Regions from separate parts of the Paenibacillus sp. FSL H7-0357 genome, predicted to be linked through region 1. Evidence: predicted binding sites of a transcription regulator. Region 1 holds the regulator's gene; the other holds the start of a gene.

The links. The regulator NrdR, encoded in region 1, represses ribonucleotide reductase genes. The targets are predictions, from matches to a motif close to AACACNATATATNGTGTT.
Positions count from the first base shown of each region.
Region 2: H70357_RS12635 (adenosylcobalamin-dependent ribonucleoside-diphosphate reductase) is a predicted target of NrdR. The motif match lies at 5,007-5,024, and genes of this name have one in related genera.

Region 1 is NZ_CP009241.1:2,526,366-2,534,225, forward strand. It holds gene polA (DNA polymerase I) at 1-684, shown strand, start outside; gene mutM (DNA-formamidopyrimidine glycosylase) at 736-1,578, shown strand; gene H70357_RS10850 (manganese efflux pump) at 1,763-2,518, shown strand; gene coaE (dephospho-CoA kinase) at 2,528-3,121, shown strand; gene H70357_RS10860 (lytic transglycosylase domain-containing protein) at 3,121-3,684, shown strand; gene H70357_RS10865 (alpha/beta-type small acid-soluble spore protein) at 3,774-3,992, opposite strand; gene nrdR (transcriptional regulator NrdR) at 4,158-4,634, shown strand; tRNA gene H70357_RS10875 (tRNA-Ala) at 4,805-4,880, shown strand; tRNA gene H70357_RS10880 (tRNA-Lys) at 4,891-4,963, shown strand; gene H70357_RS10885 (zinc-dependent alcohol dehydrogenase family protein) at 5,865-6,875, shown strand; gene H70357_RS10890 (SMP-30/gluconolactonase/LRE family protein) at 6,908-7,860, shown strand, end outside.
Region 2 is NZ_CP009241.1:2,916,890-2,924,749, reverse strand. It holds gene H70357_RS12645 (hypothetical protein) at 1-455, shown strand, start outside; partial or broken gene H70357_RS35220 (IS3 family transposase) at 767-955, shown strand; gene H70357_RS12640 (abortive infection system antitoxin AbiGi family protein) at 1,015-1,755, opposite strand; gene H70357_RS12635 (adenosylcobalamin-dependent ribonucleoside-diphosphate reductase) at 2,184-4,880, opposite strand; gene H70357_RS12630 (DEAD/DEAH box helicase) at 5,294-7,036, shown strand; gene H70357_RS12625 (YqhG family protein) at 7,036-7,860, shown strand, end outside.

The DNA of each region.
Region 1 (7,860 bases):
CTGGCGGCAGATTACTCGCAGATCGAACTCCGCGTGCTGGCACATATTTCCGGTGATGAGCGGATGAAGGAAGCTTTTCTGCATGATATGGATATTCATACCAAGACAGCGATGGATGTGTTCGGAGTCACGGCCGACCAGGTCGACAGCAACATGCGCCGGTCCGCCAAGGCGGTTAACTTCGGCATTGTGTACGGCATCAGTGATTACGGACTGTCGCAGAACCTGGGGATTTCCCGCAAGGAAGCATCACATTTTATTGAGCAGTACTTTGAAGTATATGAGGGTGTACGCCGCTACATGGACGATATCGTGCTTGATGCCCGCAAGCAAGGTTATGTAACCACGCTGCTGGAACGCCGCCGCTATCTGCCGGAGATCAATGCGAAGAACTTTAATCTGCGCTCATTTGCCGAACGTACGGCGATGAATACCCCAATTCAAGGGACGGCTGCAGACATTATCAAGCTGGCTATGGTCCATATGGACAAGGCGCTGTATGAGCGCGGGCTGAAGAGCCGCATGCTGCTGCAGGTGCACGATGAGCTTGTTTTCGAGGTGCCGGAAGATGAGCTTGAGCTGATGAAGGAACTGCTGCCCAAGGTTATGGCCGGCGCGCTCAAGCTCTCTGTGCCGCTGAAGGCAGAGGTAAGTTATGGAAGTAACTGGTATGAGGCGAAATAGACTCCCCGCAGGCCCGGCAATTCCGGTATAATGGAGGAGAGGTGAGCCATTATGCCGGAATTGCCGGAAGTAGAAACAGTCAAGAGAACACTTAATGAATTAATTAAAGGCAAGCAGATAGAGAATGTCACCGTCCGGCTGCCGCGGATTATCCAGCGTCCGGACGATACTCAGGCTTTTGCCCATATGCTGGCAGGCCATAGCGTGGTTCATGTGGAGCGCAGAGGCAAATTTCTGCGTTTTGTATTTGACGGTTTGGTAATGGTCTCCCATCTGCGGATGGAGGGCCGGTACGGTCTTTTCCAGGGAGATGAGCCGCTGGACAAGCATACGCATGTCATCTTCCATTTCACCGACGGCACCGAGCTGCGGTATACGGATGTGCGTCAGTTTGGTACCATGCATTTGTTCCAGCCGGGCGAGGATCTTCTCCTTAAGCCGCTGAGCAAGCTGGGGCAGGAACCGCTTGATCCTTCCTTTACAGTGGAGAGATTCAAGGAAATTGTCTCCGGTAAAAACACCAAAATCAAACCGCTGCTGCTGAATCAGGAATATGTGGTCGGCATCGGCAATATTTATGTAGATGAGGCGTTGCATCGCGCCGGAATTCACCCTGAGGTGAGCGCGAAGGCGCTTACGGAAGAGCAGTTGAACAAGCTGCATCATGCGATTGTGGCAACGCTGACTGAGGCGGTGAATGCCGGAGGCTCCTCTGTGAAGTCGTATGTCAACGGCCAGGGAGAAAGCGGCAGCTACCAGCAGCAATTGCTCATTTACGGACGTAAGGATCAGCCCTGCGCCACCTGCGGTACTCTCATCGAGAAGAGTGTTGTAGGCGGCCGGGGCACTCATATTTGCCCAAGCTGCCAGCCTTTGGCTGCGGCAGTTAAGTAGGGCATCGCACTAGAGCAAGAGATGATTTACAGGCATTATACACCTCTGCTGTTCATGCTGCTGCAAAAGTAAGGCACCGACAGTTTGTCCCGCCCATATACTGTGTGAAGAATGCTCAATAAAGCGAACGGAGCCCGCGGAACGTTCCGCACGGGCTGCCGGTTCTTCACGGGAGGGATTGCGGGTGCTCAGCCCCTTGTTTTCATTGCTGCTGCTGGCTTTTGCCCTGAGCTTGGACGGTTTTGGTGTAGGCATTACATATGGACTCCGCAAAATGAAAATACCGCTGCTCTCCATTATGATTATCTCGCTTTGCTCGGGGATAGTCATTTGTGTCTCTATGCAGGTAGGTGTGCTGCTGGCGAAGGTAATTTCACCGCAGGCCGCTTCAAGCATCGGCGCGATTATTCTGGTCCTGATGGGCTGCTGGTCCCTCGTCCAGATGCTGATTCAGAAGGAGAAGGAGCACAGTCCGGGAGGACGGGAGACAGGAACCGTACTGCTTTCGGGAGTGGCTTCCAAGGGGGAGGCTGCAACTGCTGACCTTGCAGATACGACTGCGGTTTCTGTGAGTGAGATCGAAAAAGACGCGCAGAAGGCGGCAGTCTTTTCACTGGAGCTCCGCCATCTCGGGGTGGTCATCCAGATTCTCCGTACGCCGTCTTCGGCCGATATGGACGCCTCCGGGAGCATTTCCTCCATGGAAGCGATGCTGCTCGGAATAGCACTGTCGCTGGATGCTTTCGGAGCGGGTCTTGGGGCTGCACTGCTGGGATTCAGTCCGGTATCCACCTCGCTTATGATCGCCCTGTTCAGCGGAACCTTTCTGCTGCTGGGCATGAGAACAGGTCTTAAGCTGTCTGGACGTTACTGGATGAAGCATGCTGCCGTACTGCCTGCGTTAATGTTAATTGCAATGGGAATAATGAAGCTATTATGAGGTGAGTACATGATTATGGGCTTAACCGGAGGCATTGCTTCTGGAAAAAGCACCGTGTCCGCACTGTTTGTGGAAAAGGGAGCAAGACTCGTGGACGCTGATGCCATCGCCAGAGAAGTCATGCTCCCGGGACATCCGGTGCTGGCTGCAGCTGTGCTGCATTTTGGAGAAGGAATCCTGCTGCCGGATGGAACACTGAACCGCACCAAGCTGGGGGAGATCGTTTTTCATGATCCGGAAGCCCGGCAGGCGCTGAATCAGTTGACGCATCCGGCGATTCGCCAGGAAATCAAAGACCGTATGAACACAATGGAACAAGAAGACCCGCAGCGGTTGACTATTGTAGATATCCCTCTGCTGTATGAATCGGAGCTGGACAACCTTTTCGGGCAAATTGTGGTCGTCTATGTTCCCCGGGAGGTCCAGTTGGACCGGCTGATGGAGCGCAACAGGCTGACTCTGGAGCAGGCCCAAGGAAGACTGGATGCCCAGTTGGATATTGAACTGAAGCGCAGCAGAGCGGACTACATCATCGACAACAGCGGTACTCTTGCCCAAACTGAGCAGCAGGTTGCCGTATTGTGGGACAGGCTGGGCCTATGATGAAATGGCTGCGTAAAAAAAGAGTGCTGCTCCTGTTATTCGTTGGATTCACTGGAATCCTGTTCTTGAGTACCAACTGGATGTCCTGGTTTTATCCGATTTATTATAAAGCAGAAATTCGTGAGCACAGTATTACCTACGATATGGACCCGTTCCTTGTGGCAGCCATCATCCGGGTGGAAACGAACTATAAGACCGGCCGGGAGTCCAAAAAAGGCGCATTGGGACTCATGCAGCTGATGCCGGATACGGCGAAGTGGGCGCTTGAAAAGGCCAAGCTTCCCGATGTCTCACTGCAACAATTGAAGAGGGAGCCATCGGCCAACATTGAGCTTGGAACCTGGTATTTGTCATCGCTTTCCCGCCAGTTTGATGGCAACCGTACCGCTGTAATCGCGGCCTATAACGCAGGCCCCGGGAAAGTGAAGAGCTGGCTGGAAAAGGGCAATTGGGACGGTACAGCGGCTTCCGTGAAGGATATCCCGTTTGGCGAGACCCGGCATTATGTGCAGCGAGTCATTTATTATTACGACCAGTACACGGAGATTTACAGCGAGTTCTAAGGGAGAAGACTGTATTTGTACGAAAAAAGAAGCATTAAACAGCCTTGAGGGCCGTTTAATACTTCTTTAGGCAAGCTTATGGGGACAGGTTATTTGTATTGACCTGCCAGTGATTGCTCAGCCAGGGTTACAAGACGTTTAGTGATGTAACCACCGATCGAACCGTTTTCGTAAGAAGTTTTATTGCCTTGGTATCCATCTGGGGAGAGCGTGATACCTAGTTCTTGGGCAACTTCATATTTCAGTTGTTCCAAGGCACCGCGTGAATTTGGAGCTACCAGGTTATTGGAGCTGTTGTTTTGGCTCATTGCTGTTCACCTCCTATCGGTTGGTAACTGTATTATGTGCCGGACATGGCATATTCATAACAACAAATAAACGGTGTTTTCTGGAAATAAAATCAGCTTACCGGTAGCCGGCGTATGCCGGACCGGAAAGCGACCATTAATGCAAAAGGAAGTGACTTAAGGCTTATGAAATGCCCTTACTGCGATCACACGAATACGAAAGTGCTTGACTCGCGTCCGGCCAACGAGAATAAGTCCATCCGGCGCAGGCGGGAATGTGAGCGCTGCAGCAAGCGGTTTACCACCTTTGAGATGATTGAAGAAACTCCGCTGATCGTGATCAAAAAAGACGGCAGCCGCGAAGAATTCAGCCGCGACAAAATCCTGCGCGGCCTTATCCGTGCCTGCGAGAAACGTCCCGTCTCCGTAGAGCGCCTGGAGTCCATTGTCTCCGAGGTGGAGAAGTCGCTGCGCGGCATCGCCTTAGCCGAAGTGGAGAGCCGCCAGATCGGCGAGCTGGTCATGGAGCAGCTCTACCCTGTCGATGAGGTCGCTTACGTCCGCTTCGCCTCCGTGTACCGCCAGTTCAAGGATATCAACATGTTTATGAAGGAACTGAAGGGACTGCTCTCTAAAAACACCGAGGAGTTTGAGGGGTTGTAGAAGCATTTTGCGCACCCCGAAAAACTTTTTTTGAAAAAGTGTTGACACCGAAGGCGATTTTTTATATTATATAGAAGTCGCCTACGGAACTTAAACATGACGAAGCGATGGGAGCTAACAGCTCAGTCCGGATTTTAGAATACATAGTTGTAGTTCTAAATCAGCCACATGGGGCCATAGCTCAGCTGGGAGAGCGCATCGCTGGCAGCGATGAGGTCAGGGGTTCGATCCCCCTTGGCTCCACCAAATTTCATATGGACTCTTAGCTCAGTTGGTAGAGCAGTAGACTCTTAATCTATTTGTCCAGGGTTCGAGCCCCTGAGAGTCCATCCTAAAGAACGGCAGAAATGCCGTTCTTTTGCTGTTTATGGGAGTTGGAGAAATAAGCAGAGAGTGGGAATTTCTGAGCTGCAAATGCCAACGGCAACAGCCCGCTCGTGCATCCCATCCGGAGCTCAACCTCTGAACCCCAGTTGTTAAAGGTAAACGCCAACTGCCTAGTCCAAATCCCCAAACGTCAAATGCTAATGCTGACTGCCACTCCCAACACTGTATGCCAACGTCGACCACCAGTTACGATTGGCTGGCTGCCCGCTAACTCCGAAATCCAACTTCAGACTAACCACTGCTACCCTGAATTCCTTGCGGACTCCACAGACTTTATTTTCGCTAATCAGCATATATTGCAGAGCTAACGGACCATACTGCGCTTATCCCCCTACATCAGGCAATATTTCATATGAACATCAGCTAATAACTGCATCTGAGTCCGTAAGATAGACGAAACAGCGTTTCTTGGAGAAATAAAGGCGCCCCGGTCCGTAACGATTCACTCGACTCCTCCATCACATAGGCTGCTTGCACATCTCCCAGTGTCCTCCTACGGAGATTTTCAGTATTTTGCATGCGAGCTTCTCGGTAGGTTTTCAACTTTCGTTACCAGGAATTGTTTACAGTTGTCCTTCCTTCACTTGTCAATAAACGATGGAGGCTCAAAAATCATATTGACTTTCTGAAATTGAGTGGATACAATGATACCTACAGGAAACACTGTTACCGTAAATGCGCTTCACTTAACTTTCAAAAAAATCGAAAAATAGTTCTGAGTTTTGGTAACAGTGTTTCTATAGTATAACACAGTATCAAAAAGGAGAGCACCACGATGACAAATAAGGGGATAAGAATTAAGAATCCGGGTAATCAATCTGATCTTCCAGGGAGGACAATACGATGAAAGCTATACAACTGACAAACGGCTTCGGCTTTGAGGAATTAACCATGACGGAAATCGACAAACCAACGCCAGGCCCTAAGGAGGTGCTGATCCGCATGAGGGCAGCTTCTCTCAATTATCGGGATCTAGTGGTCCTCGGCGGATTAATGCCGATCGAAGTTAAATTCCCCTTCATTCCATTATCAGACGGAGCGGGAGAAATTGTAGCCATTGGACAAGGCGTAACTAGATTTCAGGTCGGACAACGAGTAGCAGGTAATTTTCAACAGCGCTTCATTGGCGGCAACCCAAGACCAGGGGTGTTAGAAGAAAGTCTGGGAGGTCCGTTGAACGGAGTAGCGGCCGAGTATGTCGTTCTGCATGAAGACGGAGTCGTCCCTATTCCCGATCACCTCACTTATGAGGAGGCCTCCACCCTGCCGATCGCGGCATTAACCGCATGGAGCATGCTAATCGAATACGGTGGTTTGCAAGCGGGTGATACTGTGCTGCTGCAAGGAACAGGCGGTGTCTCCATCTTCGGGCTTCAATTCTCGCTTATGGCCGGAGCACGAGTCATCATCACGTCGAGCAGCAACGACAAGCTGGAACGAGCAAAAGCTCTTGGCGCATGGCAAACGATCAACTATTCGGAGGTTCCTGATTGGGATAAGGCAGCGTTAGAGCTGACTGGCGGCGTCGACCATGTTCTGGATGTTGGAGGAGCGGCAACGATGGGGAAATCCATAAATGCACTTCGCACTGGAGGGACCGTGAGTATGGTCGGGTTCTTATCGGGCTTGACCATTCCGGAATACGATGTCTCCAGCATCTTGCACAAAGCCGCAACGGTTCGCGGCAGTCAAGTCGGCAACCGGGATCACTTTGAAAAGATGAATCGGGCGATTGCCCATCATCGTTTACATCCCGTCATCGACCGCGTATTCCCTCTAGAACGAATTGGAGAAGCTATCGCGCTCTTGGCTGAAGGAAAGCAATATTTTGGTAAAATCGTAGTCCAAATCTAAAATCTCTCAAAAATGATACAGGAGGCGCTCTAATGCCCAATAAACCAGTTAACTCCGTTAAATCTACTGAAAGCGTGAATCGTCCTAAACGCTCACTGCGTGCTAGGATATCTAGATGGGTTCTATCACTGCTTGCGGTGCTCGTTGTAGGATTACTCGTTTTCTTACTTTATCCTTCACCGGTCAAACCGGCAAAATGGTCCGCACCGACGGCTCCCTCTTTTGAGGAAGCGGGTCCGTGGCAACAGAACAACAAACTCAGCTCGGCTCAGCTAGTTACTGATGCCCCTCAATTCCCGGAATTCATTACATTCGATAAAGAAGGCCAGCTATATACAGGAGATTCAGACGGGAAAATTTACAGGGTTCCTTTCGATGCAGAGGGCAATCCGCAAAAAGCACAACTGTTTGCAGACACCCAAGGAACGCCTAATGGACTTATATTCGATGCCAAAGGCGATTTGATCGTTACGGATGTCCAGAGGGGACTGCTGTCTATAAACCCATCCGGGAGCATAGAGGTATTGGCCGATCAAGTGGACGGCAAGCCGATCTATTTAGCTAATGAGCTTGATATTGCCAAGGACGGCTCCATTTATTTCTCCGATACTTCTAATTATGGTAGAGTGACCTTCAAGGAAATGGCCGAGAACAAGCCGCATGGACGTTTGCTGAAGTACGATCCAATGACCAAGAAGACGACCGTTCTGTTAGAAGGCCTCTATTTTGCAAACGGGGTTGCCTTGTCTGCGGATGAAGATTTTGTGCTTGTGGCAGAATCGTATCATTATCAGTTGACCAGATACTGGCTCAAAGGACCGAAGGAGGGTACATCTGATATTTTCGCAGACAATCTCGCAGGCTTTCCAGACAACATTACGCGTGATGACCAAGGTCATTTCTGGGTCGGTATCTTCACGACTCGCCTTTCTTTTGTAGATCAGATGCATAGCAAACCTTGGTTGGCCAGTACCATGGCCAAAGT
Region 2 (7,860 bases), 390 kb from region 1:
ACCCACTTGATACTTCGGCCATACCGGGGGCGATTCAAAGGGCATTTATCCCGTACAAACATGAAGCTATTGATGAAATGGAAATAGATATTAGATTCGGGACACGTGATAAATTCGTTGTTCAGTTAACAGCTTCATCAAAAGAAGACACAGCCATTGCCAGGGTTGAAAACTTTAATCGTATCTATGATTTAAGCGGCAGATGGCCAGGAAGGCTTGATAATTTATATGATAGTCTATTAAGTGATCTAGCCGAAGATTTTCCTGATTGGGAGCATTTGGACCAATGGTTGAGAATCAAATTGACTGGAAAGCGCAATAGCTCGGAGAAAGGAAAAAGAAAGCTGCCTTTATATTATTTAAGACTAAAGCTGCTTGAGATTTTACTAAACGACTCTTTGAAATTCAAAGCGGCTTTAAGAGATTTACGAATGCGTAGGATACCGGAGGATTAATTTATACGTATACTTTCAGGATTAGTGTCGATGTTCTTGATTTTGTGAACAGCTCAACACTAAAAGGAAGGTATCTTTGGTGAAGTTGCTCCATCAGAGAATTGGAAAGAGGTGCTGATTATCTCAGTACCTCAAAAGTGTAAGTTTTAGCGTACCGTATAATTCACATTGAATAAATCTGTTACCTCTTGTGAAATTATTAGGTCCTCAATTATTTAAGTGTCTTTCATCCTGCTAAATCATCCAGAACTCACAGTGATCTCTTATAAAGGAAGCACTTTCAATTTTCACACAAAAATCAGTAATTTTGAAATGCCCCCATTGAATCATTTCATTCAACGCTAAAGTCTGAAACGTTCTATCTCGAAGGGCTAACCTGCACAACGACTACAATCGCTCTACAGACCGTTCGAGACTACTTTACCTACTGTAACTCAATCCGAATTCAAACGAAACAAAATAACCAGTCGCCGATTGAAGTCCTGCGACTGGCTGCTTAAACTTGCAATGTGTTTTGATCCCTTCTCACAAACGGACTCAGTCCCTTATATAGGAGGGCCTATTTTCCAGCATTATTCCACAGTTTAATTGCTAGTTCCTCGAACATCTCTTCATACCCCCATTCAGGTGAAATGATAGGAACTCTTTTTAAGTCTGCAAGAATTTTTTCTGAAGTTATTTCCGCTTTGCATTTTTCCCGAAAAGATTTAGAATCCTCTGCGATTATTCCAACTAAATCAACAAGTCGAAACTTAAAACTGCCTGTGTAGCGCCATTCTCTTTCCCACATAAAGTCATGCTTAGGTTCAACGATATTTATTAGAGAATAATATTGAACTAATTCTTTATGAAATTCAGATTTTTCAATTGTTAACTCTGCATATCTACTAATATCTTCAAAGTTTTTACGAAAGTCATCTAGCAAATATTTTTTTAATTGAGAGCCTGTTGAATTGATATAAATAGCAGGACTTGCTCCCTTATTAAATAGTTCAGCTTTCCAAAAGACCAGCCCATATGGTTTTAGTTTGATTTGGCGTTTTATATCGGCAGTAATATTTTTAATTTGATGTAAAGGCACCTCTGTAAAACATACTGTGTTAAAGCTATTTTTGAGTTTCTTGGTAAAATTTAATTTATCGAAATCATATTTAAACAGACAATGATGGTTCCGTGCTTCAAGCGTTTGTGTTTTGATTATATTCACAAGATTATCGAGCGCATTATCCTTATTATAATCTCTTGTTAAATGTACCAGGAACCGTGAGAAATCATCTCTATCGCGTGGGTTTCTATCCAATGTATTCACCTGTCAATCATATAGAATTAGATATTAATCATACCCCATTATATGCCAAAAAATCAGCTTACGGGCGGATTTCTATCACTTTCACGATACAGGAGGCCGTTAGGGCAGTCCCAAAATAACGATTCTCCCATATCGAAACGCGCTGATTGTGTCTCCATTAAGTAAGTATCATCCGGATATTAACATCTTTCCGTTTACAATTAGGGTCAAGAAAAAGAACCGGTAAACCCTAAGTAATGGCTTGCCGGTTTTGAAAGTAAAGTCGTGAAACTTACTGCATCTAAATGTATAAATATTCACCTAGGTGAATATTGAAGATTTTTCTTGTTTAAAATGAACTTTTTCTCACGTGAAATGAAACAATTCTCATTTAAAATGAAAAATCACAAATTACAACACAAACACATTCTACCTACTTCTTACCCACACCGGCTATACCCGCAGTTGCTGCAGGTCTTACAGCCTTCGATGTTAACCAGCGAGGCGCTGCCGCAGGATGGGCAGAGGTCGCGGGAGACCGCCCCATGGCTGTGTGCGGCATGGCCGCCGTGGCCGTCGTCCGCTACTGCCGCAGATGGTGGTACGCTCGCTTTCAACTCGGCGTTCAGCGCTTCGTTGAAATCCTCCAGCTCCAGCGTTGCCGCGATCGGAGCTGGGACATGGTCGTCATGTGCATTGTTCAGCACATGTGTTTCCAGTGCCTTCGCTACCGCGTCGGCGATGGACTCGACGCGGTTCGCGCCGAAGCCGATGGCACCGGAGCCGCCGATGCCCTTGAGATGCTTGATCAGCAGCTCGACCTTCTCGCCGTGGTCGCCGTAACGGAGGAACAGCGAGCAGACACGGCCCAATGCTTCCGCCATGGCGAAGACGTCGGAGCCTGCTTTGCCGACATTCAGGAAGATTTCTGCCGGAATGCCATCCAGGTCATTGATGGTGATATACGCCATGCCGAATGGAGTGTTGATCTTATAGGTTGCGCCGCGCAGCACCTGCGGGCGTTTCTTGTATTGCTTGTCGACAACATTGGCATTGGCCTGTGGTGCAGGGCTCGCTGCCACAACTGCGCTGGCCGGTGCAGCTTCTACTGCTTCCGGTGCAGCCGTTTCCGCTGCCGGAGCCTCTTTCTTGTCTTCCTTCTTTGTGGTTTCCAGCACTTGCACATCGCGGCTGCCATCGCGGTATATAGTTACACCTTTGCAGCCCAGATCGAAGGCCATTTCGTACAGCTCGGCAGTTTCTTCAACGGTGAAGTCTGACGGGCAGTTGGCGGTCTTGGAGATCGAGCTGTCCACCCAGCGCTGAATTGCAGCCTGCGCACGGATGTGATCTTTAGCCGACAAATCCATCGAAGTTACGAAATAATCAGGCAGCTCTTCACCCGGATGGGCTTCCAGCCATTCCTGTGCGATTGGCACGAACTGCTCGTCGTAGCCGAGACGGCTTTGACGGAAATATTTGAAGGCAAAATAAGGCTCAATACCAGTCGAAGTTCCTACCATTGTACCTGTGCTGCCTGTAGGCGCCTGGGTAATAACGGTAACGTTGCGCATGCCATGCTTGCGGATGGATTCACCCACCTCCGGATAAACTTCGGTGATATTTTTCATAAATCCGCTCTGCAGATATTTGTCGGTATCAAACGCCTGGAACGAACCCTTCTCGCCGGCAATTTCCGCTGAGGCCAGATACGCTTCGCGGGCCATAAAGCCGTACAGCTTGTCCAGAAACTCCAGCGATTCAGGACTGCCGTAGCGGATGTTCAGTTTGATCATCAGCTCAGCCAGACCCATGGTTCCAAGGCCTACGCGGCGTTCCAACTTCTGGTTGGCTTCATTTTCCGGGAAATGATACGGAGTCTTGTCAATGACATTGTCCAGGAAACGAACAGAATAACGGGTAGTCGTCGCCAGATCGGCCCAGTCCACATCATGATTCTCCGCATCGTAGAACTTCGAAAGGTTGACGGCGGACAGGTTGCAGACGCCCCAGCCCGGAAGTCCTTGCTCACCGCACGGATTGGTGCAGATAATCGGATTAAAATACCAGCTGTTGGACATTTGGTTGTAGTATTCCATGAATACGACGCCCGGCTCTGCCGATTTCCAGGCTGATTCAATAATCGTATGCCATACATCGCGTGCTTTAACAGTACGGTAAGGAATGACCCGGCGGCCGTCCGCCTTCCATTTATCAAGGTCTCCGTCCCAAATCGTATCATAATCAGGGTCAGTCGTATCCGGGAATACAAGCTCCCAGTCGAGATCCTCTTTAACAGCTTTCATAAAAGCGTTACTGACACATACTGAAAGGTTGGCATTGGTCACTTGACCCATAGTCTGCTTCACAGTAATGAAATCAACCACATCCGGGTGCCAGTCATTGATCATCAGCATCAGCGCGCCACGGCGGCTGCCGCCCTGCTCAATCAGGCCGGTCGTATAGCTGAACAGCCCGCCCCAGGAGACAGAGCCGCTGGATGATCCGTTCACGCCTCTAACGATAGCACGGCGGGGACGCAGCGAAGACAGGTTAATCCCCACACCACCGCCGCGGGCCATAATCTCGGTCATTTCCGACAGTGTCTGCATAATTCCGCCGCGGCTGTCTTTAGGCGAAGGTACTACATAACAGTTGAACAGCGTCAGCTCTTCACTGGCACCGGCACCTGCGGCGATCCGGCCGCCCGGTACAAGCTTCCAGTCATCGAGAATGGAGCGGAACTTGCCTGTCCATTCTTCCTGAAGCTCAGGCGTTTTCTCTACCGAAGCCATGGCGGCTGCGAGCCGGTCCCACATTTCCTCCGGAGTTTTCTCTATATTAAGCGTAAGCTTTTCTACATCCGATTTCACCAGTTCACCACTGCGTGTCTTCACGGTAACAATCCGTCCGCTGCGCTCCACAATTTCGCCAACTTCCTTGGTAGGGAATTTGGGATCGTCTTTGGTCAGGACGAGAACAACATCGCCTACTTTGGCATTATTGCTGTCCGCATCCTTCCACGCATACCGGTCCAAAAATATTTTCTCGCTAAGGCCCTCAAGGCGCTGCTTACGTTTCACTGTACTCAATAGAAAAACCTCCCGGATGTATGATATGTAAATCTTCCGTTCCATGATGTGGGCTTACGTTTTGTGACCCACAACAAAAACTCCCAGCTGCCCTGCTTGTGCAAAGGAAGTTCCTCTTGTCAATAACAAATAACCGTCAAATGCTCTGATAAATCAATATTTCAAGCATTTGTAACAATATATTGTGTGCGTCAGCTTTTAAACTATACCACATATTGTATCGGAGGTCTTTTTCGATATAAGAAGCCCCATGGCGAAAAATCGGCATTCATGACGCCTTTTCTCACTCTTGCTCGTTTTTTTATTAAATCAGAAACTAAAAGTTTCATCTGCGGGTGAGTGAATCTTTAATATGCACAACTCTTTCGCAATCCATATCAGGTTATGAATTCTCTCTTTTACGCGCATACTACTTCTACGCTAGTTCGATATGATACAGCGCCGGAGGAGGCTGCAACATGACGCAATTATCCCGCAATTCCCTGACGCAAGAGGTCAAGACACCCGTACCGCTGCTGCCTGTTCCCCTATCCTTTGAGCGAAACTGGCTGCATGATCTGGAGTCGAGACTGGAGAAAGGCGGGCCTTGGGGAGACCTGAGGTTATCCCGGCTTGCCGTGCAGGGTGAAGAATCGGGCCTTGTCACCAGCTTCGACGAGCTGCAATGCCTGAAGCATTTGTCAGGACTGTCTCCGCTTCCCCACCAGCTTGATACCGCTCATAAGGTACTCTTTGAAATGTCTGGCCGGGCGATTCTCGCCGACGAAGTCGGACTCGGCAAAACGATCGAAGCCGGTCTCGTGCTTAAGGAATATTTGGTACGCGGACTGGTAAGCAAAGTGCTGATTCTGGTTCCCGCCTCACTCGTCCTGCAGTGGGTACGCGAGCTGAACGCCAAATTCGGCATTACTGCCGTAGCACAAAAGAAGTCCTATTCCTGGGGAAATGACATTGTGGTCGCCTCCATGGACACCGCCAAACGTGATCCGCATAAAGAACTGCTGCTCGGCAGCGAATACGACATGCTGATAATCGACGAGGCCCATAAGCTGAAGAACAAGAAGTCCACCAACTACCAGTTCGTTCAGCAGTTGCGCAAAAAGTACTGCCTGCTGCTCACCGCCACTCCTGTACAGAATGACCTCGGCGAGCTGTTCAACCTGATCACCCTGCTGAAGCCGGGGCAGCTTGGCAATCAGGGGGATTTTGCCGCTAATTTCGTCGTGGACAAACGCCAGCCGAAGAATGAAGTCCAGCTGAGAGGCGAGCTGTCCAAAGTTATGATCCGCAACCGCCGCGGCGAGGGCCCGGTCAACTTCACCAAGCGCAAGGTCCGCAATATTCCGCTCACGCTCTCACCGGAAGAGAAGGTATTATATGACGGCGTTACCGCCTTTGTCAAAGACCAATATCAGGAATCAGGCGGCAATCTCAGCAGCATGCTCTCTCTGGTTACGCTTCAGCGTGAGGTATGCAGCAGCCGCGATGCTGTATTCATTACCTTGGTGAACCTAATCAAAAAGCTACCTGCCGATTCTCCGAAACGGGAGCGGATGATGGAGCTGCTGCAGAGCATCCGCACCGTCAAGACGAATACCAAAGCGGAGAAAACGATGGAGCTGATCCGTGAAATGAACGAAAAGGTTATCGTCTTCACTGAATACCGCGCCACGCAGGAGTATCTGCTGCAATACTTCCGTGAACACGGGCTGCAGTGTGTGTCATACTCCGGCGGGATGAACCGCGGCAAGAAGGACTGGATGATGGATCTTTTCCGTGGACGGGCCCAGGTGATGATTGCCACGGAAGCCGGCGGTGAGGGCATCAATCTGCAGTTCTGCCACCATATGATCAATTTCGATCTGCCGTGGAACCCGATGCGGGTCGAGCAGCGGATCGGCCGTGTCCACCGTCTGGGCCAGGAGAACGATGTGGTCATCTACAACCTCTCCACAAAAGGCACCATCGAAGAGCATATCCTGCATCTGCTGCATGAGAAAATCAACATGTTCGAGATGGTTATCGGCGGTTTGGATGTGATCCTGGAACGTTTCGAGAAAAAGGAATCACTGGAGAAAAGCCTTTATAAAATCATGCTTGAAGCCCGCAGCGACGAGGAGCTGCGCAGCGGACTCGACCACATCGGCGAATCCATCAGCGAGCTGACCCAAGGCATACAGAATGAAAGCGAGGCCACCTGATGACCCTTTCTCCGCAGCAAGTCCGCAAGCATGTCATGGATTATCTGGAAGCAACGGAGTGTTCGATCCTTGAGGTATCTCCGCTGCATGTGACAGTGAAGCTCTCACCGCGCGCCGACCGGATGCTCACCGACCGGCCTTATTATTGGGGGTTCGTGGAACGCACCGGCGTCGATCCGGAGACGCTGTCGTTCACCTTCGTCTTCGACCCGGAGAAGTACGACAGCTTGGCCGCGCAGGCCGCTCCTCCGCCCCGGGCACAGCGGGGTGCGGCAAGCCGCCCTGCGGCCGGGCTTCTGCCGGGCGCAGGAGGCAACCATGGCGCGGCAGAGATGGAAGCCGGCGCGGACAGCCCGGCTGCCGGTTTCGGGCAGCCGCCATCCGCAGGGGCAGCTCCCGCTGAAGCAGATCCGCAGGAAGGCATTCTCGCCCGCTACTTTGGCGTTGTGCCGGTACTGCCGCGGATCGGACCGGGCATGATCCGCCGCGAGGATATAGTATACGGCAGCAAGCGGCTGAAGCAGATCTGGGCCGCCGCGCGTGATGAAGGTAAATGTCTGCAGCTGTTCGAGGACCCGGGAAACAGGCAGCGGATGACACTGTTCTCTGCGGCCTATGAACCGTGGCTAGGCGTCTGTTACAAAGTAGAGATGACTTGCGATCTGAAACGGGAAGAGCTGCATTTTATCGGAATTTCCTTAACCAGCGGGGTCATTGCCGCCGACTTTGGCACGAAGCTGAATTCACGGGAATTAACTCCCCGCTTGCCGGAGAACATTCACGTCCAGCCCTCCGAGCTTACCATTGCCGCCGGGGCCGACCGG